Regions from separate parts of the Lactiplantibacillus paraplantarum genome, predicted to be linked through region 1. Evidence: predicted binding sites of a transcription regulator. Region 1 holds the regulator's gene; the other holds the start of a gene.
What was found. Region 1 encodes Rex, which represses fermentation and respiration genes when NADH is low (regulators of the CRP and FNR family bind a similar motif). Its sites were predicted from a motif close to TTGTGAANTANTTCACAA; they were not measured.

Region 1 (12,008 bases):
ATACCACACAGCTGTCTTAGCCGTGTTCACAAAAAAAGTCGAGCATCTGCTCGACTTTTTAGCTATCATTATTTATTTTAGATCAGTAATCGCACCTGATTGCCCGCGATCAACCTTCATCGAAGTCAGCGGAATGTACCCTAATTTCTTAACTAGGCTCCCTTGAACAGCTTTCGACGTCATGTATGTTAAGAAGTTCTTCAACTCCCCAGTTGGTTGGCCCTTAGTATACATGTGTTCGTATGCCCAAATCTTCCACTTGTTCGTGGCAACGTTAGCTTCCGTTGGTTTGACATTATCGATTGAAAGCGCCTGAACATCACTCTTGACGTATGAAAAGGCCAAGTAACTGATGGCACCTGGTGTGGTGCTAACAATTTTTTGAACAGTTCCATTAGAATCTTGTTCTTGACTAGTGGCCACCTTAGCATTGTCTAAACCCCATTTTTCAAACGTTGCACGGGTCCCACTACCTTGTGCCCGGTTAACCACGGTAATTTTTTCATCCTTACCACCAACTTCTTTCCAGTTAGTGATCTTACCTTGGAAAATCTTGACTAGTTGTTCTTTAGAAACATTGGTGACATTGGCATCCTTATTAATAACCGGGGCCATCCCCACAACGGCCACTTTATGATCAACTAACCCTTTGGCATCTAATCCTTTTTGATCTTGCGCAAATAAGTCAGAGTTCCCAATATTGACTGAACCCTTAGCGACTTGACTCAAGCCAGCACCAGAACCACCACCCTGAACGTTAATGGTGACATTGGTATGTTCATTCTGGTACGCCTGGCCAGCCTGTTCCACCAGTGGTTGTAGCGCTGTTGAACCAGTTGCCACAATCTTAGTGGTCTTAGAACTACCGCTACCACTGCTACTAGTATTCTTCGTGCTCGTGGCTGAGCTACTGCCGCAACCAGCTAGTAAAACGGTCATCGTTACTGCTAATGCGCCGAGTGTCAGTGCTTTTTTCATAATTGAAACTCCCCTTCTTCAATTGACTATCAAAATTAAGCAACCAACATGGCAAACCATCATAGCAAAACTGGGTAGGAGTGCTACGACAAGTGATGGAGCAACATCACCGTCCGATGGGTACACATTGTTGATTGCTTCGGAACATGCTTAATCTTACTAATCGTTTGTAAATTGTGAATGACGATTGTGTAAATTTCTTGTATAGTTTTGGTAAAGTCTAGCTAAGCGAACTTAACGATAATTAACTAAAAACAGGCATCCCCGCTAACCAACCGGTGGATGCCTGTAACATTTCAATAATTTTTAATTGCTAGTGATTACTCTTGGACGTTAACCGCGCTACGGTCCGTTTGATCCAATCTAATAACGGTTGGCGATTATCGCCAGCTAATCCGATGGCCTCCACGAATAGTTCTAAACCAAATAATAATCCGATTGTTAGCAAAACGGAACCCCAGATTGACGAGATCGGATACAACAATGAAATAAACGAAAAGATGAGCGCAATACCGTAAATCACCATCACGGTCTGACGATGGGTCAGTCCTAATTGCATCAAGCGGTGGTGTAAATGGTGCTTGTCCGCCTGTGAGATTGGCTTCTTATTCAAGATGCGCCGAATCATTGCGTAAACCGTATCCGTAATCGGAACTCCCAAGATCATGACTGGAATACCAACTGAAATCAAGGTCACATTCTTTAAACCAAACAATGAGAATACTGCGGTCATGAACCCAATAAACAGTGAACCAGTGTCTCCCAGATAAATCCTGGCTGGGAAAAAATTATAGGGTAGAAAACCGATCATCGCGGCAACTAACGTAAAGATTAATAAGGAAACAAACATATTGGCATTTAGGAAAAACAAACCAATAATCCCCATCGTACTTAGTGAAATTATCGAAACGCCAGTGGCTAATCCATCTAGCCCATCGATTAAATTCACCGCGTTCGTGATTGCTAAGATCCACAGCAAGGTTACTGGTAGACTCAACCACTGAAAGTGAATCAGTCCCAACAGTGGGAAAGTAAAAGTTGTCATCCGCACGCCACCAATAAAGTAAACCTCTAAGGCGGCTAACGTAATTCCTAACATTTTCTGACGTGGCTTTAATTCATAAATATCATCGATAATACCAGTGGCAATGATAATCAGTTCCCCACCGAGCAGTGCGAAAAAAATGCGACTGGGAAACTGGTGCATGAGATACAGCACAGTCGTACCAATGGTATAGGAAATAAAAATTGCTAAACCACCCATTGTCGGCATCGGAATCTTATTAACTCGGCGAACATTTGGTTTGTCCACGGCCCCAATTTTAAATGCAAGTTTCCGCACAAACGGCGTCAAGATCGCAGAAAGTATCATGGTCGCCACTAGGCTTACTAGGATTTCAAATCTGATCATTTGTGCGTAACTCCCTTCTCACTCTATTATGATAATTATACAAATCCCAATGACACTTGACAACTTGCTTCACTAAAACTTAGTAAAGGCAACACAATTCATTCATATTTACTGCTATCTAGCTAGTTCAGCATCTAAATTATAACCTCAGTCACTCATATTATGACATAAAAATAAAAACTCGGCAGCTATGCCGAGTTTCAATATCAAGTTACTATTCTTTTAAATGATAGTTATAAGTTGAAACAATAATATTTTCCCGCGAATTTAATACCGCCCGCAACCGCAAACTAGTTTGGTTATGCAAAATATTTTGCCAAGGTTTCTTCGGTACAAATTGTGGTACGAGCACCGTCGTCGAGAAATTCCGCTCCGCCGCGCGTTTTGCAATCACATCGCAGAAGCGCAGTGTCGGCGTTGCAATTGAGCGGTATGAAGAATGAATATCCACAAACCGTACGTCCGGGAAGGTTTCTTTAAATTCCGCTGCCGTCTTATGTTCCTTTTCCGGGTTTTCATCAAAAGAAACGTGCATGGCAATCACATAATCCCCAATCGACCGCGCGTAGTTAACCGCTTGGGCCGTTACCCGCGTCACATTGGAGACAAGAACGATTACCGTTGCACCATCATAATCATGAATCGCCGCTTTTTCCTTCGCAACCACTCGCAATTGGGCAGCCACTCGGTTGTAATGCACGTGAATCCGGTAGAACATGTAGAGCAAGAGTGGCATCACGATCAAGTATGGCCAGACATTGCCGAAATGTAGCAAGAATAGGAAAACCACCAAGAGCAACGAAATCAGCGCCCCAAGTAAGTTCACCGCCGCCTTCATCCACCACCATTGACCACGTTCACGTAGCCAATGAATAATCATCCCAGATTGAGATAATGTAAATGGCACAAACACCCCGACCGCATATAGTGGGATCAATAGCGTCGTCTTACCATGGAAAATGAAAATCAAGGCAATTGCCCCAACAGCCAACGAGATAATCCCATTAGAGTAACCTAAGCGATCCCCACGATCCATGTATGCATGTGGCAAAAATTTATCCTTAGCTAAGTTATATGCCAAGATTGGGAAAGCCGAGAAACCAGTGTTGGCCGCGACTGCTAAGATTAGCGCTGTCGCTAATTGTAACAAGTAGTAGAACAAGCCATGACCAAAGACTGCCGTTGCAATTTGTGACAAGACAGTATTATCCGCTTGCGGTTTAACACCTAAGTAATAACTTAAATAGGTAATACCACCAAAGAAGACCGCCAAGACTAATGACATGATGGCTAACGTATTGGCTGCATTTTTACGTTTAGGCCGTTTGAAATTCGGCACCGCGTTACTGATGGCTTCCACCCCAGTCAGTGATGACGACCCAGACGAGAAGGCCCGTAAAAACAGCACTAACGTCATACCCTGGACGGGTGCTCCAACGGCTGCCGATGCATGGTAAGTTAAGTTACCACTCGCAATATTCATAACGCCCCAGAGAATCATACCGATAATCATAATAATGAAAAAGTAAACGGGAAATGTTAAGAACGATGCGGACTCACGCATTCCACGTAAGTTCAATGCCATAATGGCAATCACAATCAGTACCGCAATTAGCACTTGGTAATTGGCTAACGCCGGAATTGCCGACGTAATCGCCTCAGTACCAGAAGTCACAGAAACCGCGACAGTCAACATATAATCAACCAGCAGTGATCCCCCGGCAACTAATCCGGCTGGCCGTCCCCAGTTCGTACTTGCAACCACGTAGGCGCCACCGCCAGATGGATAAGCCCGAATAATTTGTCGGTACGACATCGTAATAGCAAACAACAGCACTAACACAAGCGCCGCCACGTACAATTGATACATCAGCGCGGCCGCTGAAAGGGTAATCAAGACAGTCGTAATCTGTTCAGTACCATAAGCCACCGATGATAGCGCATCTGACGACAGCAGCGCCAGTGCCTTGAACTTAGTGAGCGCCTGCCCACCCTCGTCCATGGTTTTTAACGGTTTCCCAATAACTAACCGTTTTAAATAACGCCACATGATAATAACTCCTTTATTTCCAAAATAATTATCCCAAGTAAGCTGAATCAAAGTAGATTCTACTACTTTGACTTAATAAATACTACCAGTTGAACTACCGGGTACTTCGCTGCACCCGCATTTTGCGTTAACGACTAATCCTACCGCTCTGATATGGATAAATCAATACCTTTATTCTAGTCGATTCACACCCTAACAGCACTAAAAAAGCACTTACTCAGCCGAGTAAGTGCTTAATGTTACGATTTGTTTACATCATACCGCCCATACCTGGGTTTGGTGCGGCTGGGGCAGCTGGCGCATTTTCATCTGGCTTTTCAGCAACAACGGCTTCAGTCGTTAAGAGTAAGGCTGAAACAGAAGCAGCGTTTTGTAAAGCAGAACGCGTTACCTTAGTAGGATCCACGATACCAGCTTCGATCATGTCAACCCATTCATCAGTAGCGGCGTTGAACCCAACACCTGGCTTTTGTTCCTTCATCTTTTCAACGATTACTGAGCCTTCCAAACCAGCATTTTCAGCGATTTGGCGAACTGGTTCTTCCAAAGCACGTTTAACAATGTTGATCCCAGTTTGAACGTCACCGGTTTCCTTCAACGCAGCAACATCTTTGATAACATTAATCAAAGCAGTACCACCACCGGCAACAAAGCCTTCTTCAACGGCAGCCCGCGTTGCGTTCAAGGCATCTTCAATCCGGTATTTGCGTTCTTTTAATTCCGTTTCAGTAGCAGCACCGACACGAACAACGGCAACCCCACCAGCTAACTTAGCCAAACGTTCTTGTAACTTTTCCTTGTCAAAGTCAGAAGTCGTTTCACTAATTTGGTTACGGATGAATTCAACTCGTTCTGAGATAGCATCCTTGGCGCCAGCACCTTCAACAATGGTGGTGTTATCCTTAGTAACCGTTACTTTATTGGCTTGACCTAATTGATCGATCGTTGTGTCTTTCAATTCAAGGCCAAGATCGTCAGTGATAACCGTCCCACCAGTTAAAATTGCGATATCTTGTAATTGTTCCTTACGCCGATCACCAAAACCGGGTGCCTTAACGGCGACAACGTTAAACGTCCCACGCATCTTGTTCAAGACTAAGGTTGGTAAAGCTTCACCAGAAATATCATCAGCAATGATCAACAATGGCTTGCCTTGTTCAACGATGGATTGTAATAGTGGCAAGATATCTTGAATGTTCGAAATCTTCTTATCAGTGATTAAGATATAAGGATTATCGAGATCAGCTTCCATCTTATCGTTATCAGTAACCATGTATTGTGATAAGTAGCCGCGGTCGAATTGCATTCCTTCAACAACGTCTAAACTCGTATCAACACCACGTGATTCTTCAATCGTGATCACACCGTCATGGCCAACTTTTTCCATGGCTTCAGCAATTAGCTTACCAGTTTCTTCACTTGCTGAAGATACAGAAGCGATTTGCGCAATATCTTCTTGCGTCTTAACTTCGTGTGCCATGGCATGTAATGAGTCAACCGCCGTCTTAGTGGCTTCTTCAATCCCACGACGAATGCCAACAGGGTTAGCACCGGCGGTAACGTTCTTCATACCTTCATTAACGATTGATTGCGTTAAGACCGTTGCAGTCGTCGTCCCATCACCAGCAATGTCATTAGTCTTTGAAGCAACTTCAGAAACTAACTTGGCACCCATGTTTTCGAAATGATCGTCCAATTCAATTGCTTTAGCAATCGTTACACCATCATTAGTAATTGTTGGTGAACCATATGATTGTTCCAAAACGACGTTGCGACCCTTAGGCCCTAACGTTGACTTAACTGTGTCAGCTAATTGATCGACACCTTTTAGCATCGCTGAGCGTGCATCTTCAGAGAACTTTAATTCTTTAGCCATTATCTCTATTCACCTCATGAATTTAATTTATTTTAAGTTGCGCAATTTAAATGGATTAGTCTTCGATTGCAACGATATCTTTTTCGTGCAATACCAAGTACTTAGCACCTTGATACTTGACTTCGGTACCGGCATACTTATCGAATAATACTTGATCGCCGACCTTCACGCTGGGGTCAACTTTTGTCCCGTTATCTAAAACACGACCGTCATTGACGGCAACAACCTTCCCGCTTTGGGGCTTTTCCTTGGCGTTATTGGCAATGACAATCCCACCAATTGTTTGTTCTTCTTCTTCTTGTTGTTGCAAGATAACGCGATCTCCTAATGGTTTTAACACGTGAATCCCTCCATTTATTCTTTTTTAGCACTCCGTAGTTCCAAGTGCTAATTACATTGTCAACTATATCATTTTAATTCAAGATTGCAAGTAATTTGTCAATTATTAGTCAAAGAATGTCAAATCGACTATAATGAAAATTACAGTTACCGCTACGCAACTTAAATTTAACTTTTAAAAGGACGTGAGTTGATGGTCAATCGCCGCCAATCAATCTTTATTCTCATTATTTACTTTATTATTTACGCACTACCAAGCGTTTTAGTTACCGCTTTTCATCAACTTGGTTCTCAAGTATTCGTCATTCAAACAGTTGATTACTTGGTCGGTGCTGTCCTGCTCATTTGGTTAGCTAGCCGAATGAAGGCTAAAAATGTGATTGAAAAGCATCCCAGCAATTGGAGCAAAACCATTCTTTGGGGATTGATCGGACTCGTGCTCGTCATCGTCGGCCAATTAATTATTCTAAAAATCACTGCATTATTAGGCCAGTCAACCGCCTCAACTAACACCACTACGCTCTTGACAGTTGGCCAGCAATACCCGGCCTTTTTCCTAGCAATCATTATCGGGGCCCCAATCATGGAAGAAATCGTCTTTCGCAAAGTTATCTTCGGTAATCTTAGCGCAGTCACTGGTAAGATTGGAGCAGCCTTAATTGCGAGCGTCCTATTTAGCTTCGCACACGCGGATGGTCACTTTATTCTATACGCATTTATCGGCCTCTTATTCTGTTGGCTATACCAACATACTGGTCGTATTCAAACTTCTATGACCGCCCACATCTTAATGAATGCATCGGTCGTATTACCAACACTGTTTGGATTACTGCATTAATCCAAACTAGCAGCTCTCAATAGCTGAAGCCGTCATTAAACCCTTGTTTTTAAGTAAAAAGCTGACACAAAAAGGTGCTCTGGGAACCAGTCCCGGGGCACCTTCTTTTACTATATAATATCTAAACTAAGACAGTGACTTAGTCTTGCGTCTCATTCTGATCGTCATGACCGGTTTCGCCCAATTGCTGCCCATAATGCTCAATAAAGTAGATCAATGTTTGCAATTCATTGGTCAAGTCAACGTTTTGAACCCGGACTGTTTCTGGAACCGAAATTCGTAACGGCGTGAAGTTCATGATTCCCTTCACGTTAGCATCAACCAAATCATCCGTAATTTCCTGAACGACCGTCGTTGGGACTGTCAAAATTGCAATTTCAATCTGTTGTTCGATCAATTGCTTCTTCAACTCAGTCATTGGGTACACTGGCACCCCGCTTTGAACCGTATTGGCAATCGCCTCGTTAACATCAAAGGCTGCTGAAATTCGGACATTACTATTTTTGTGAAAATTGAAGTTTAATAAGGCGTGACCTAAATTTCCGACCCCAATCAAGGCAACGTTCGTTAAGGTGTCTTGGTTCAAAATCTTTTTAAAAAATGCAAGCAACGTTTCAACATCGTATCCATACCCTCGTTTACCGAGCGCCCCAAAATACGAAAAGTCTCGCCGAATCGTTGCTGAATCTACTTTAACCGCCTCGGACAACTCGGTTGATGATACCCGCTTCTTATCTGCATCTAGTAAAATATTCAAGTAGCGGTAATAAATCGGTAACCGTTTTGCCGTTGCCCGTGGAATTTTTGTTTCTGCCATTCGGACGCGTCCTCCTATATAAAAGTTTGTGAATTTGCTGACACTATTCTAGCATAACCTACGACTTTGTGAAATAATAATTACTTATTATTCCAAATAATTGGGCAAACCGTTGCAATATGCTACAATTATGTCACGAATCAAATGTGAAAGGAGCTTAATAAAGCGTGATTTTACTACAAGTACAGCAGGTTATGCGGCGTTTTGGTGCCGATGTCTTGTTCGATAACGTACAAATGGACATTCAAGAGCACGCCCGTGTGGCCCTCGTTGGTCGCAATGGCGCCGGCAAATCAACCTTACTTAAAATGATTGCTGGTGAGACTGTGCCTGACGAAGGCCAGATTTCGATGCGCAAGGGACTGACAATTGGTTACTTGGCCCAGGACCAAGGCCTAGACAGTCATAATACAATCTGGGAAGAGATGAGTAGCGTCTTCGCCGAGTTGCATGCAATTGAAACCCGAATGCATCAACTCGAAAATCAACTCAGTGATCCGGCTATCATGAACGATGAACAGGCCTACCAACAAACTTTAAAAACTTATGACCAAATTCAAACAGAATTTCAGCAGAAAAACGGTTACGGGTACCAAGCTGAAATCCGGGGTGTTTTACACGGATTTCAATTCGACGCCGATGTCTATGATAAATCAGTCACTGAACTATCAGGTGGGCAAAAGACGCAGCTAGCACTCGCCAAATTATTACTTGAAAAACGCGATTTACTTATTCTTGACGAACCAACTAACCACTTGGATGTTGAGACTTTAACTTGGCTAGAAAGTTATTTACAGTCGTATACAGGCGCATTGCTTATTGTCAGCCATGACCGTTACTTCCTAGACCGAGTCGTTAATGAAGTTTATGACCTGTCGCACCATGAAATGGTCCATTATACCGGCAACTACGATCAGTTTGTTCAAGAAAAAGCGGCACGTATTCAAGCTCAGTGGAAACACTACGAAAAACAACAAGCCGAGATTAGTAAGCTTGAAGACTTCGTTAACCGTAATATTGTGCGGGCTTCCACGACAAAACGCGCCCAGGCCCGACGCAAACAACTCGCTAAGATGGACCGACTTGATCGCCCTGACAATGATGAGAAAACGGCCCACTTTGGCTTTCACGCCGCCAAACAAAGTGGCAACATCGTTTTGACCGTCAAAGACGCTGCCGTGGGTTATGATGGTCGGATCCTGTCAGAACCAGATAATCTCAGCGTCAAAAAACATGAAGCGATTGCCATCGTCGGTCCGAACGGGATTGGCAAATCAACCTTCCTCAAGAGTATTTTGGGCCAAATTCCATTCATTAAAGGTCAGGCCGTGTTTGGCACTGGCGTCGTCACTGGTTATTATGACCAAGAGCAACGCAACCTTAATGATAAGAAAACGGTATTGGGTGAGCTATGGGATGAACATCCAACCACGCCCGAAAAAGATATCCGGACTATCCTAGGAAGCTTTCTCTTTACTGGAGAAGACGTTGATAAACCCGTTCACGCACTATCTGGTGGCGAACGGGCCCGGTTACTATTGACTAAACTCGCCATGCAAAACGACAACTTCTTAATTCTTGATGAACCGACGAACCATTTAGATATTGACAGTCGTGAAGTGTTAGAAGTGGCCCTCAACGATTTCGATGGCACCCTACTCTTTGTTTCACATGACCGTTATTTTATTAATCAAGTTGCTACCAGTGTCGTAGAAGTCTCACCAGAAGGAACTGAACTCTTCTTGGGCGACTACGATTATTATATTGATAAAAAGCAGGAGCAGGCTGAAATCGCAGCAGCCGCTGCTAGTCAGGCCGCTGAAGAAACTGCCAGCGCTGGGGCCACTGACCCAACTAGCGCAGCCACTGCCACTCCCCGTTCGACGGGCCAACAAAATTATCAGGCTAGCAAGCAGCAGCAACGAGAAAAACGTAAACTTGAACGCACTGTCGCTGCTTTAGAAGAACAGATGACAACGCTTGATGCACAAGCGACTCAGATTCAGACGAAAATGGCCCAACCAGAAGTTTCAGCTGATGTTGGTCAGTTGCAAGATCTACAGAAAGAGCTTGACGCAATCACGATCCAGCAGGAACAAGTTGAAACCGAATGGACTGAACAAGCTGAGGCCCTCGAGGAACTCAATTAATATATATTGACGAACAAATCAAAAAAATGGTCGCACTTTAACCTTATAGGTTATCGTGCGGCCATTTTTTTGATCATTATTTTAACATCCCGGGCATCCAATCAAACGCCAATCCCGGATCAGCATTAAGTGTTGCATCCCCAAATTGGTGGTGTTGATATTGGACGTAACCGGCAGCACCGATCATCGCACCGTTATCACCACATAACTTCAAAGGTGCAAGTAATAACTCGGTGTCGGGAAAAGCAGTCGGCAAATCTTGCTGTAATCGTTCACGTAATCCATGATTAGCGGCGACCCCACCAGCTAAAACGAGTTGTTTGACCGGATACTGCTTTAAAACGCGTAATGTCTTGCTCATCAGCACGTCGACCACGCTAGCTTGAAAACTTGCTGCCAAATCATTCTTATCAAGCGTTTCACCGATTTGATCTGCATGGTGGACCGTATTGATAAAAGCACTCTTCAGACCACTAAAACTAAAGTCATAATTATCTTCATCGATCATGGCTCGTGGAAAGTTAAACGTATCATGTCCTTGGTGCGCCATTTCATCAATGACCTTACCGGCTGGATAGGGCACACCCAAGACCCGACCGATTTTGTCATAAGCTTCACCAGCCGCATCGTCGCGCGTCTCGCCAATAATTTCAAATTGCCCGTCCGCTTGCATATAAACTAGCTCAGTATGACCGCCAGAAACTAATAATGCCATTAGCGGAAATTCAAACGGTTTAACAAACCGGGCAGCATAAATATGTCCCGCCATATGGTTAACCGGAATCAACGGCAGTTGGTGCGCATAGGCCACGACTTTAGCCGCGTTAACACCAACTAATAACGCTCCCACTAACCCTGGACCATACGTAACCGCAACAGCATCAAGGTCTTCATACGTGACTTGGGCTTCTTGTAAAGCAGCTTCAATACAAATCGTAATCTGTTCGATATGATGACGACTGGCAACTTCTGGAACAACACCGCCAAACCGTTTGTGACTATTAATTTGAGTTGCAATCACGTTTGATAAAATCTCGTGACCATTTTTAATCACAGCCACACTCGTCTCATCACAACTAGATTCAAACGCTAAAATCAAGTTTTGTTTTTCCACAGTTCCCATCCTTTTAATTAATAATTTTTCGCATAATCCACGCATCTTCCTCGGGATCATGATAATAAGCATGCCGTATCGCAATTCGTTTAAAACCACACCGCCGATACAACCGCTGAGCCGCTAAATTACTAGCACGAACTTCTAGAAAGACCGTTCCGGCTGTAAGTTGCGCAAGACACGCTGTTAATAACCAATAAGCATGCCCCTGATGCTGATACGTAGGCACAATGGCAATGTTAGTAATCTCGGTCTCATCTAAAACCGTTGAGCGACTGATAAAGCCAATTGGGTCATGCTGCCACCATAATAACTCATAATGAGTCGTTGTCAGTGCTAGGTCCGCCATAAATGTGGCTTGGCGCCACGGTGATCCATTGGGATACGCACGTGTGGCTAACTGGTAACAAATTTGAGCCATTTCTTGGACTGTTA
Region 2 (12,008 bases), 1.1 Mb from region 1:
AGCACGATCAACACCAATCTTCTCGTTTGATGCTACACTAATGATAGCACCTGACTAACGATCAGAAAGGAAGATTCTAATGACCCTTCAAGCACAACTCATGCAACAACTTACGGCGGCGGAACCGGAAATGATCAAGATTCGTCGCCACTTACACGCCCATCCCGAGATTTCATTTCATGAAGAACAAACCGCAGCCTACATCAAAGCGTTCTATCGTGAACTGGGCGTCTCAACCACCGCTTATGGTGATGGGTACGGCTTCGTCGTCGACATCGATAGCGGTCACCCTGGACCTCAGTTAGCATTACGCGCTGATTTTGACGCCCTCGCGATTCAAGAAGACAACCACTTATCATTTAAATCGCAAAACGCCAATGTCATGCACGCCTGTGGTCACGATGGTCATACTGCTTATCTCATGGTACTGGCGAAGACCTTACTCGGGCTGAAAAATCAGCTACGTGGTCGCGTCCGCATTATTCACCAACCCGCTGAAGAAGTGTCACCGGGTGGTGCTAAGGGTATGTTGGCTGCTGGCGTCCTAGACGGCATCGATAACGTCATTGGGCTGCATGTGATGAGTACCATGCCGACGGGCTCGATTGCCTATCACTTAAATGCGACGCAGACCGGGCGGGCTAACTTTACGGTCACCTTCACGGGTAAGGGTGGGCACGCCTCGATGCCCCACCTCTCAAACGATGCAATCGTTGCTGGAAGTTACTTTGTGACCGCCTTACAAACTGTTGTTTCCCGTCGGATTGACCCATTTGATACCGGCAGTGTCACCATCGGCTCATTCGACGGCGTTGGTTCCTTCAATGCCATCAAAGCACAAGTCACCCTCAAGGGCGATGTGCGGATTATGGACGAAACCACGCGCCAGACGATCCGTGACCAGATTACTAAAATTGCGAACGGTGTCGGGGCGACTTTCGGTGTCCAAGTTGCGCTTGATTACGATGATAATTATCCGGTACTCATGAATGATGGCGACCTGACACAGCGCGTCATCACCAGTATTCAAGCCGCTCAGATTCCAGAGATTACTAAAATTTTCGACTGCGGTCCCCAAGACCCTTCAGAAGACTTCGCCTATTTTGCACAAGCCAAGCCCAGCACCTTTATCTATGCTGGCTGTCAAACAGCTCCGGGTGAGACCCACCCGCACCACAGCCCTGATTTTATGATGAATGAAGACTGTTTACTAATTGCCGCCAAAGCGGTGGGAACGGCAACGCTGGACTACTTAATGAACACCTCATCAGATCATTAAACACACTAAAGAGATTAGGACAAAGCTAAAAGTGTTCAGTCTCTTAAGCAAAGACTACTTCTCAAGAAACTGAACACAATTTTTCTGTCAATATTGTCGAAACGTGCGCCAAAAGGTTGCTTGTTCCGCTTAACCCAAATTCGGTGACTATTCCAAGCCCAGGAATAATCACCGAATTTACATTAATGCTCGCAAGCAGACCACCTTTTGATCCACGCTCTTATGATTTATTCAAGCCAATCAGGAATTAGCTTACAGTGAGCACCTAATTAATCACGCCACCACCAGTTACGCCATAAATCTGGGCGGTCACATAACTCGCGTCGTTCGAAGCTAAAAAAACGTACACTGGCGCTAGTTCTGCGGGTTGTCCCGCTCGTTTAAGCAAGGTGTCCTGGCCAAACTTCGGCAACGCCTCGATTGGCTGGCCTTGATCTAGTTGTAGTGGTGTCCAGATTGGCCCGGGAGCAACACCATTGACCCGGATGCCCTTTTCGGCCGCTTCAGCTGCTAAATTGATCGTAAAGTTCTTGATGGCCGCCTTAGTCGCAGCATAATCTAATAGATAACCACTCGGCGCATAGGCCTGAATCGAAGTCGTGGTAACAATGCTACCGCCAGCGGGCATCTTTGGCAAGGCCGCCTGAGCTAACGCAAACATCGCGACGATATTCACTTCGAAGGTCGCACGCACCTGTTCGATCGGTAGCTTAGCCAGTGAAGGTTGTGAAATCTGTTGCCCCGCATTTAAGACAAGGGTGTCGATACCACCAAATTCAGCAATTGTCCGGTCCACGAGATCGGTCACAACGTCAACATCCTTGAAATCACAAGGTAATAATAACGCTTGACGGCCCGCAGCGCGCACTAGTTCGGCAACCGCCTCAGCATCCGTCTCCTCTCCCGGCAAGTACTGAATAGCAACGTCAGCGCCTTCTCGTGCAAAGGCAATCGCGGTAGCCCGGCCAATTCCCGAATCACCACCCGTGATCAATACGCGTCGATTCAACAACTTAGCATGTCCTTGGTAACTCTTCTCACCACAATCGGGTTCGGGACGCATCTTAGCTTGTAGTGCGGGCGTCTCCTGATCCTGCTTATCAAAGCCATCTGTCTTATATAAATAACGTGGGTCACGTAATTCTGGTTGATTCATGAGATTTCCTCCTTCAAAAGAATACCCATAGAATACCGGAATTAGTTTTCGGATGACAGCCAAATGCACACTCAGTAGTAATAGTTACGATTAGATATTGGATATAAAGGTGCCGTGGTCGCCCAACCTCACTTTAAATGACGCTTCTTATACAAACGATAGACAATCATCCCGACAATCCCAATCAAGGCGGCCCGCAACAACCAACTGACAGACCACCACGTCACTAACACTTTAATTAACGCCATGCCATCATTAATCGTCATTAGAATGTGCCTCCGCTAACGTTGCCAATTGGCCTAATTTTCGTTGAAAGTCCCGTTGCATGACGGGCTTTACTAGTGGCAACGGCAACCAGCTTGGCGGTGTGGTCGTAAGGGAGACTTCTTCCTGGACCGCAGTTTGCTCGGCCAATGGCGTCATGGTGAACACAATTTCATACCCCAATTGGCCCCCCTCACTGTGATAAACGACCTGGTCTGCGCTGACGGTAACCTGCAACTGTTCCGGCTGATCAAAGACCGAACCGGACCGCTGTAACACGTATCCCGTCGCGGTTGGTTTGACCATGGTAATGGCAGTCGCCCATGCTGGTAAGTTCAGCGGATCTGCTAGCAATGCTCGCACCGTTGCTGGAGTTGCCTGTGTTAATACTTGATTGGTAAATAATGCTGTTGTCATTTTATAACCCCCAATGTTCACCCTGACCCGGTCATCGTTATTACGGCCAACCACTCCAAATCAATAACGGGCCGTTAGATCAAGTGCACATGTATTTAGTTGGTGATTATAAAATACGCGGTGTAACTGCCAATATAAAATCAGTATACTGATAATCTAAAATTGATCATTAAGTTGTTCTTTAAATAGGTCTTTAAAAATTTGTGACCGTTGGGTAGCCATTTGTGCCGTAGTGGACTCACCAGCTTCCATAGCTAGTTGCGCCATCAGTTGATAAATATTTGCCAGCATATAGTGCGAATCGTGCGCCGTCGCAAAGGCCAAGCCCTGCGTCAAACGGGCCACCGCCAACTGGGAGTCGTGTTGTTCATAGGCCACCAACCCTGCAAGGTAAAAGACGATGTTGGTATTTTCTTCATATGCACCCGCATCAATGTTAGCCAGTGCCCGGGTGACTAAGGCCGCGACTTTAGCTTGCGGATGGTGATCAGCTTTGACGACCGCTAACGAAATTAAGGCTAAGCGTGTCAACGTCGTCGGTGGCGTATTGGGAGCAGCCATGCCGATCGCCAAGCGCAGCTTTTGTTGTGCAGCATCCGATACGCGGTCGACCTGCCAGCAAGCAACACCAAGATAATAATAGTAAGCCTGGATCTGCTCATCCGTTTGAACATGTTCCAAAGTGGTTGGCTGTAATAGCCAATCCTTCAATTGCTGATACTGATGGGCATTGCAAGTCTGCTGAACACGGTCATTAAACGCCTGATCGGCACTGATCTCAAAATCGTCGGCTAAACTCAACGTACTAACCGCGATCCCTAATCGCTGACACAGCGCCAGTAACAGCCGGGCGTTCGGTACGTAGCGGTCATTTTCAATTGCTGATAGCATTGATTGCGCACAAATCCCCCGCGCGACCTGCTGTTGATTGAATTGTTGCGCTTTACGTGCCTGCTTTAATGTAGTCCCCAATGTCATAACAAAGCCCCCCTGATGTAACTTTTACTAATGAGTGTACTAGATTCTAAGCATTTCGACACAAAAAAAATACCATTCGTTTGCAAAATCAATCGAATGGTATTTTGAAATTAGTTATTTAATTGACATGCCGTTCGCGCACTTGATACCAAATAATTCCGGCAACACCGAAGACAATTGGCCCAACTAGCATCCAAACTGTGTTTTGAATCTGCCCCGTCTCTAAGATTGGTTGGATCAACGTGAAGACATTGGCACCCAACACAACTACGAAGACGACCCAACTAATAATTTTAGTCCAAGTTAATGATTTATAAACTTCAAATGGTTTCACAATACTCTGGTTTTCCTTGAACTTTGGAAAAGCATACAGTAAGAACAAGTATGGTAACGTCATCGAAACGTTCGCCATTAACGTTAAGACATTGTAGAAGGCTGACGCATCTGCTGTTGCAAAGGACGCCACCAAGATGATCACAATTACGATGGCACATTGAACCATCATGGCGTAACTTGGCATGCCGGCTTTATTGAGCTTCGTAAATTTCTTCGGCCACAGTTCCTTAGGTGTTCCCAAGATCAGCGTCTTCAATGGTGAATACGTTAAGGTGAAGAACGCCCCACTGTAAGCGAGGAACATCCCTAAGCCGGTGTAACGCGCAAACCACAGGCCCATTGTCTTAGCAGCCGCCGTGCTCAAACCAAGCGCTTGCCCTAAGACATAACCCAAGTTTTGCATCATGACATAACTAATATTACCGAGGTTGGTCGTTGGATTCGACAAAACAGCTTGCCAATTCGTACTAATGCCCCAACAGAAGATTCCCAAGCCATAGCCTAAGGTAATGACGATGGCAGAAATAATAATCCCACGGGGAAACGTTTTTTCAGGATTCTTGGTCTTATCAACCATCCCACCGAGGACTTCGAGCCCACCGTAAGCAAAGATAGCAAAGACGGCAAATCCAAGTAATCCGACTGGATGTTGATAACTTGGATTTGGTGACGTCATCACATGTTGTAACGGTTGTGCGAATTGCCCGTGATTCAAGGCTAAAACAACTCCCGAAACAACTAACAGGATTGCGGTCAAACTGGTCACCGCCAGGCCACCCAAACTCGTGACCCGCACAATGCCTTTCATCCCTTTGATGGAAACAAACGTGACCAGCACCATCCATAGGCAAGATAGAATACCGATGACTTGCGTTGCATTTAGTCCGAACATCGCAAAACGTTGGGTTTGATCACTTCCAAAGAACATGGTCGTAAATGGAATCCAGACTTTAGCCGACGTTGAAACTAACCAAATGATGTACGACGCGAACCACATGAACGTGCCCACAAACGCAAACTTCGCATTCACACTTACTTCCAGCCACTTGTACATCCCACTACTATCGGACTTAACTGCCGCCCCGAACTCCGCCATCATTAATGCGAATGGGATGAAGAATAGTACCGCTGCTACCAAGTAAAATAAAATAGAGCTATAACCCATTAAGTAATAGGCAACCGTACTATTGGCAAATCCAAAAACCGTGGTAAAGATCATCATGACTAAGGCAATCAGTGTAATCTTCTCATTATCTTTTTCTGCCATTATTGCACTCCCTTACTCCTTTAATACTTTTGTAAAGTTGTTCCAATTTTAAGATTACCCTAAGAATGCAATAAAGCGCTTTAGTTTCCCTAACAATATTATGATTTTTCTATGTGACAATCAGCGCCATTATTAATCTAACTAGCGATCAAATAGTTCTCATCAGCAACTATTCCTTTAAGGAAACATTCATTTAATAACTTAGTAATTTTCCTTTAACATCACTGAAATATAACTGGCGTATTCTACTGGTATCAGCTTATGGAGAAAATAAAAAACGGGGTTATACATATTATGAAAAGTTTTAAGATCAAAACCATGTTGCTATTAGTTTTGGATAGTTGTGTCTTCGGGGTCGTCATTAACGTGACGACTAGTTTTGGACCACAAACCACAATCACCGCCCAGGCCGCTAAGAAGCTTAGTCAGTCTCAGCAAATTGCTAAGATCAATGCTAAGCTCTCGAAGGCGAATCGCGCTGCTAAAAATTGGATTGCGTATCGCGAATCTGGTTACAGTTATACGGCTCGTAATGGCCGCTGTTACGGTCGCTACCAATTATTACGGTCGTACTTACACGGTAACTTGTCACCCGTCAATCAGGAAAAACGCGCTAATACCTACGTAGCCTCGCGCTACGGTTCCTGGGTCAAAGCCAAACGGTTCTGGCAACATCATCACTGGTACTAACCAAATGCTTTCCATTGGGGCATCTTAAAAGAGGCGACTAATTACGAAGATTGTGAATCTTTGTAATTAGTCGCTTTTTTTGTAGACAGCAATATCAAATGTTATTAAACCAAATAGCCAAGCGCTATTTAGCACTTTGGCACAACCTTTGCGCCATGCTAGTAGCACCCTTTCCAAACGAAATTGTGAAAAATATAATTAATTAGTTTAAAGCATTGCAAATTGTAATTATTACGACTATAATTTGATTCGTAAATTAGTAATGATGGCGATTACAATATAAAAAGAGGTTATTAATATGACTGAACGTAATTTTGATTTCTTAATGCCTAGCGTTAACTTTTTTGGTCCTGGTGTCATTAGTAAAATTGGTGAGCGTGCCAAAACCCTTGGCATGCAAAAACCAGTTATCGTCACTGACAAGTTTCTTGAAAGTCTACCGAATGGCGCCGTTGCCCAAGTTCGACGTTCACTAGATGCTGCCGGGATTGACTACGTGATTTACAATCAAGTTGAACCTAACCCTAAAATTCATAATATTCAAGCTGTTAAAGCATTATATCAAGCTAATCAGGCTGACTCATTGATTACCATTGGCGGTGGTTCTGCCCACGATACTGGTAAGGGAGCCGGTATCATTATGACCAATGGCGATGATATCACCAAGTTAGCTGGGATCGAAACCCTCAAAAACGCCCTACCACCATTGATTGCTGTTAATACCACTGCCGGTACTGGTTCTGAGTTGACCCGCCACTGTGTCATTACAAACGAAGAAACCCATTATAAATTCGTCGTTGCTTCATGGCGCAATATGCCACTTGTTTCATTTAACGATCCCACCCTCATGCTAGATGTACCTAAGGGGCTCACGGCTGCCACTGGGATGGATGCCTTTGTGCAAGCAATTGAGCCCTTTGTCTCAGTCGATCACAACCCGATCACCGATTCACAGTGTATCCAAGCTATCAAATTAATCGAAACCTCATTGCGTGAAGCTGTTGCCAATGGTCATAACTTGGAAGCTCGCACGCATATGGTTGAAGCTGAAATGCTTGCCGGCATGGCTTTCAACAATGCAAACTTAGGTTACGTCCACGCAATGGCGCACCAACTTGGTGGTCAATATGACGCGCCCCATGGTGTTTGTTGCGCCCTACTTCTACCATATGTTGAAGAATACAATTTGATTGCGTGTCCAGAACGCTTTGCCGAACTTGCTAAAATCATGGGTGAGAATACCGATGGCTTATCGACTCGTAATGCTGCCGAATTGGCTATTAAAGCGATGAAACAGCTCAGCGAAGATGTGGGAATCCCACATTCAATCAAGGAAATTGGCGCCAAGATCGAAGACTTCGAGCACATGGCAACTAACGCGCTTAAAGACGGCAACGCCTTCTCTAACCCACGCAAAGGCACTAAGGAAGATATCATCAAGATTTTCCAAGCCGCATATGATGCCAAGTAATCACCCATTCAAAGTGAAATATCAGAGTATTTTCTCTACTTTTTCGAAATATTCAATTATTACTACGGTAATTCAGAAACAGTAAGTTATCACAATATCTTTTTCGACTTGACAGTTGATTGACAAATTACTGTTTATGAAAAGTAACGATAAATCCAACAAAATTTCGGTACGCACATGTCCGCCATTCGAACACTATCCCGACTGGAAGGCGTTTCGGCCAATGCCCAGTGGTGAAATTTCACTTAGCAAGCGTCCTTGGCTTGGTTAGTGAAAGGCCAGTATTTGAGACGTGGGCTTCGGCTTAAATCTGTGCCCACCACGTTCCGGCAATTGGCAGAAATGCCTGGAGGTCGGTGTAGGACGAACTAACTAAACAAGTTTACGCTGAGTCGAACTTTTTCCCAGCGGTCCATAGCTGGCTGTTTTTGAACTTAAAAACCGGCACGTTTTAATCACAAATTATGCAAGCCGTCCAAGCGGCTTGTGTTTAACACAAAAAGCGGCGATGTCAAAATCAACTTTTGACATCGCCGTTTTAGAAGTTATTCATCACAACTGGTGGCATCAAGCCAGCAGCTATTTACCAGGTTGATAGTCTTCATCAATGATCAAGACTGGTTTGATGGTCTTACCACTACCAGAATCAGCATTGGCTTGATTAATATCTTCAAACTTATAGAACTTTTCAGTCTTTTCAAATGGGAACATGCCATGTTGATAAAAATCAATCAACCGCGGAATATCAACGCCAGGAATGGCATCACCCATGTTAACACCGATGACTTTCTTATCATCAACACACAAATCGTTCCATGAGCTAATGGTAATATTCTTGGCCGTAACAGCAATCAAGGCCGCAGTCCCACCTTGAGCAAGCGCGTGGATTGCGGATACCATGACTGGTTCGACCCCAGTTGTATCAACTGCAAAGTCGACCCCGTAACCGTGTGTCAACTTCTTGATTGCTTCAACGGGATCTTCTTCCTTACTGTTGATAGCATGGGTGGCACCTAATTCCTTGGCGAGTGCTAACCGTGAATCAACAATGTCAACCGCAATCACTTCGGTACAACCCGAAATTTTACCAGCCATCATTGCGGCTAAACCAACCGCACCAGTCCCAAAGACCGCAATCGTTTGGCCTGGGCGAGGTTGCAAGCTATTCAAGACCGTCCCACTCCCGGTCACGTAGCCACAGCCCAACGGTCCTAAGCGCCGTAAATCCAATTCTTTTGGTACTTTAACAGCATTCCGTTGGTCAACTACCGTGTGCGTCGTGAAGGAAGATTGGTCGAACATGTCACTGATATGATGGCCGTTTTCTTGGAAATGATCTGAACCATCGGGACGGGTACCACTAAGATTATAGTCAGCGTAATTCCGACACTTGGTCGGCATCCCCTTCAAACAGTTATCACAAGTCCCATCAGCGTAAAACGATAAGATAACGTGATCGCCCACTTCAAAATTAGTTACTTCTGAACCGACCTTTTCAACGATTCCAGAACCTTCATGTCCTAAAATCACGGGATAACCTAACGAAGCATCTCCCCGCCGAATGGCTTCATCAGAATGACAAATCCCAGTCGCAACCATTTTGATTTGTAAATCAGTTGCTTTCATTTCAGCTAATTCAATATCATCTTTAATGACAAATGGATCGTTAACTTTATCAACTACTGCTGCTTTAATTTTCATGTTCAGACCCTCATTTCAAATAGTATGTAAAACGCTTACAATTAATATTGTTACACAATACACAATTCAATTCAAACGCTTTCAAAAGCATTTAAACCAGTTATTATCCCCGTCAAATGGGCAATCTGATAATTTTCGACTAACGATATGATACTTAATTAGTGTAAATATAATACGCTTTTTTCGGTAACTGTGAGATCAGTTCATAACATTAGGGATAATTAAGCGGTCATATAATTTCAACCTAAAAAGCGCGAACATCCAAGTAAGTCCCACCAAAAGTGGACTATCCTTAGACATACGCGCTCAATTTTAATCATTAAAATGACTCATTATCATATTCTGCCAACAATCTTGACCTACGCAGGCTGAACACTGGTACTGATCTTTGCCTTGTTCAATAATACCGAACTTGTAACCACGGATAGTGAACTAAAGGCCATCGCCAGCCCCGCCAATTCAGGACTAAGTGTCAATCCAATGGCAAAGAAGACGCCGGCTGCCACGGGGATTCCTAGCACATTGTACACAAACGCCCAAAACAAATTAAGTTTAATTCGATTGAACGTCTTCTTGCTCAATACCAGTGCCCGGTCAACATCCCGTAAATCATTCTTAACAAGCACGATGCCACCAGCATCAATCGCAATATCCGTCCCAGAACCCATGGCAATACCAACATCCGCCGTTGTCAACGCTGGGGCGTCATTAATACCATCGCCAACAAAGGCTACTTTGCCCTCTTTTTGGAAGGCTTGGACATGATCAGCTTTGTCCCCAGGCAAAACATCGGCAATGACTTCATCGATTCCGACCTGGTCCGCCACAGCTTGTGCTACCCGTTCATTGTCGCCCGTCAGCATGACTGTCTTTAAGCCCCGCGCTTTCAAACTCGCAATGGCGGCCTTAGATGTCGACTTAGCCACGTCTTGAATCGCGATCAGGCCAACGATTTGATGGTTTAAGCCAACATACACAACCGTTTTAGCCGCATCCTGGAGCCGAATCGCTTGTCGTTGTAGTTCAGCACTAATTGGTTCATCGGTCAATAATTTATGATTACCGACCACGGCTGCTTGCCCGTCAACTTGGGCCGTCACTCCTTTACCTTCAATGGCTTGGAAATCCGTTGCGGTCGGCGCTGCAACACCAAGCGCCTGGCCACGTTTTAAAATTGCCGCAGCTAACGGATGTTCTGACGCAGCTTCCAAACTAGTTGCCACCCGCAATACTTGGGTTTCATCACCAATCACATCCGTTACTTGTGGTTGACCAACCGTAATTGTACCAGTCTTATCAAAAACCACCGTTTTAACATCATTGACCGCTTCCAAAACCTCACCGTTTTTAATCAAGATCCCCATTTTAGCGCCTCGTCCAGTACCGACCATTAATGCAGTGGGGGTTGCTAATCCTAACGCACACGGGCACGCAATAACTACGACGGCCACGGCAAAAATCAAGGCATTAGCGAGACTGACACCTAAGAAGACGTACCAAGTCAAAAATGTCATAATCGCAATAATTAACACAATCGGGACAAAAACATCAGAAACTTTATCCGTTAACTTTTGAATCGGTGCATGACTATTTTGGGCTTTTTTAACGAGTTCAACGATTTGTGCTAGCATTGTTTGATCGCCAACCTTGCTAGCCTTGAACAGAAAGGTCCCATTGCTATTGATTGTTGAACCAATCACTGCATCAGCTACCGTTTTTTGAACCGGCATACTTTCCCCAGTAACCATTGATTCATCAACCGTCGACCGCCCTTCCGTAATGACACCATCAACTGGAATCTTTTGCCCTGGTTTCACTCGAATAATATCATCAACCACGACCTGGTCCAATGGCACCTTAACAAATTCTTCGTTGCGCAACACTTCTGCTTCCTTAGCTTGCAAACCAACTAGTTTAGCCACCGCGCTAGAAGCATTGTGTCGCATTCGTTCTTCAAAGACTTGTCCTAGTAAGACAAACGTTGTGACCAAGGCAGCACTCTCGAAAAAGACCGCCTGACCAGTAGCCATCGCATATAAACTGTAAAAATAAGCCGTTGCAGTTCCAATTGCCACTAACGTATCCATATTGGCGTGATGCTTCGTAAATGACGCCCACGCACTCTGCAAAAACGGTCGCGCTGAAACAACCATAATGACGGTCGTCAAAACTAACTGTGTCCAATCGCCACCAGGAAGCATCCAACCAAACGGCATTAAAATCATATTAGCTAATAATGGTAAAGAAAAGATTAATGAAATCCAAAACCGCTTTGTTGTATTCATCCCTCAATCACCACCTTGCCATGAACCATGTCCATGCCACACCTAAACTGAAATTCACCGGTCTGATCAGTTGGAATCGTCACCGTTTGCGGTTGATCAAGCGGTAAGTCCATTGCAAAGTCCAACGATTTTGAATGCACGTGTTCCAAACACCCCTGTGTACT

Region 2: LP667_RS13120 (NAD(P)-dependent alcohol dehydrogenase) is a predicted target of Rex. The motif match lies at 9,607-9,624, and genes of this name have one in related genera.

What each region holds. Positions count from the first base shown of each region.
Region 1 covers NZ_CP032744.1:582,756-594,763, reverse strand. Annotated here, with positions in the region: gene LP667_RS02830 (phosphate ABC transporter substrate-binding protein) at 73-978, opposite strand; gene LP667_RS02825 (glycosyltransferase family 4 protein) at 1,292-2,389, opposite strand; gene LP667_RS02820 (APC family permease) at 2,604-4,439, opposite strand; gene groL (chaperonin GroEL) at 4,690-6,315, opposite strand; gene groES (co-chaperone GroES) at 6,371-6,655, opposite strand; gene LP667_RS02805 (CPBP family intramembrane glutamic endopeptidase) at 6,848-7,492, shown strand; gene LP667_RS02800 (redox-sensing transcriptional repressor Rex) at 7,632-8,309, opposite strand; gene LP667_RS02795 (ABC-F family ATP-binding cassette domain-containing protein) at 8,477-10,459, shown strand; gene tsaD (tRNA (adenosine(37)-N6)-threonylcarbamoyltransferase complex transferase subunit TsaD) at 10,536-11,582, opposite strand; gene rimI (ribosomal protein S18-alanine N-acetyltransferase) at 11,587-12,008, opposite strand, start outside.
Region 2 covers NZ_CP032744.1:2,655,553-2,667,560, forward strand. Annotated here, with positions in the region: gene LP667_RS13085 (amidohydrolase) at 80-1,279, shown strand; gene LP667_RS13090 (SDR family oxidoreductase) at 1,545-2,435, opposite strand; gene LP667_RS16795 (hypothetical protein) at 2,564-2,701, opposite strand; gene LP667_RS13095 (SRPBCC family protein) at 2,691-3,116, opposite strand; gene LP667_RS13100 (helix-turn-helix domain-containing protein) at 3,273-4,094, opposite strand; gene yjeM (glutamate/gamma-aminobutyrate family transporter YjeM) at 4,213-5,697, opposite strand; gene LP667_RS13110 (aggregation-promoting factor C-terminal-like domain-containing protein) at 5,992-6,387, shown strand; gene LP667_RS13115 (iron-containing alcohol dehydrogenase) at 6,686-7,858, shown strand; gene LP667_RS13120 (NAD(P)-dependent alcohol dehydrogenase) at 8,438-9,559, opposite strand; gene LP667_RS13125 (copper-translocating P-type ATPase) at 9,919-11,844, opposite strand; gene LP667_RS13130 (cupredoxin domain-containing protein) at 11,841-12,008, opposite strand, start outside.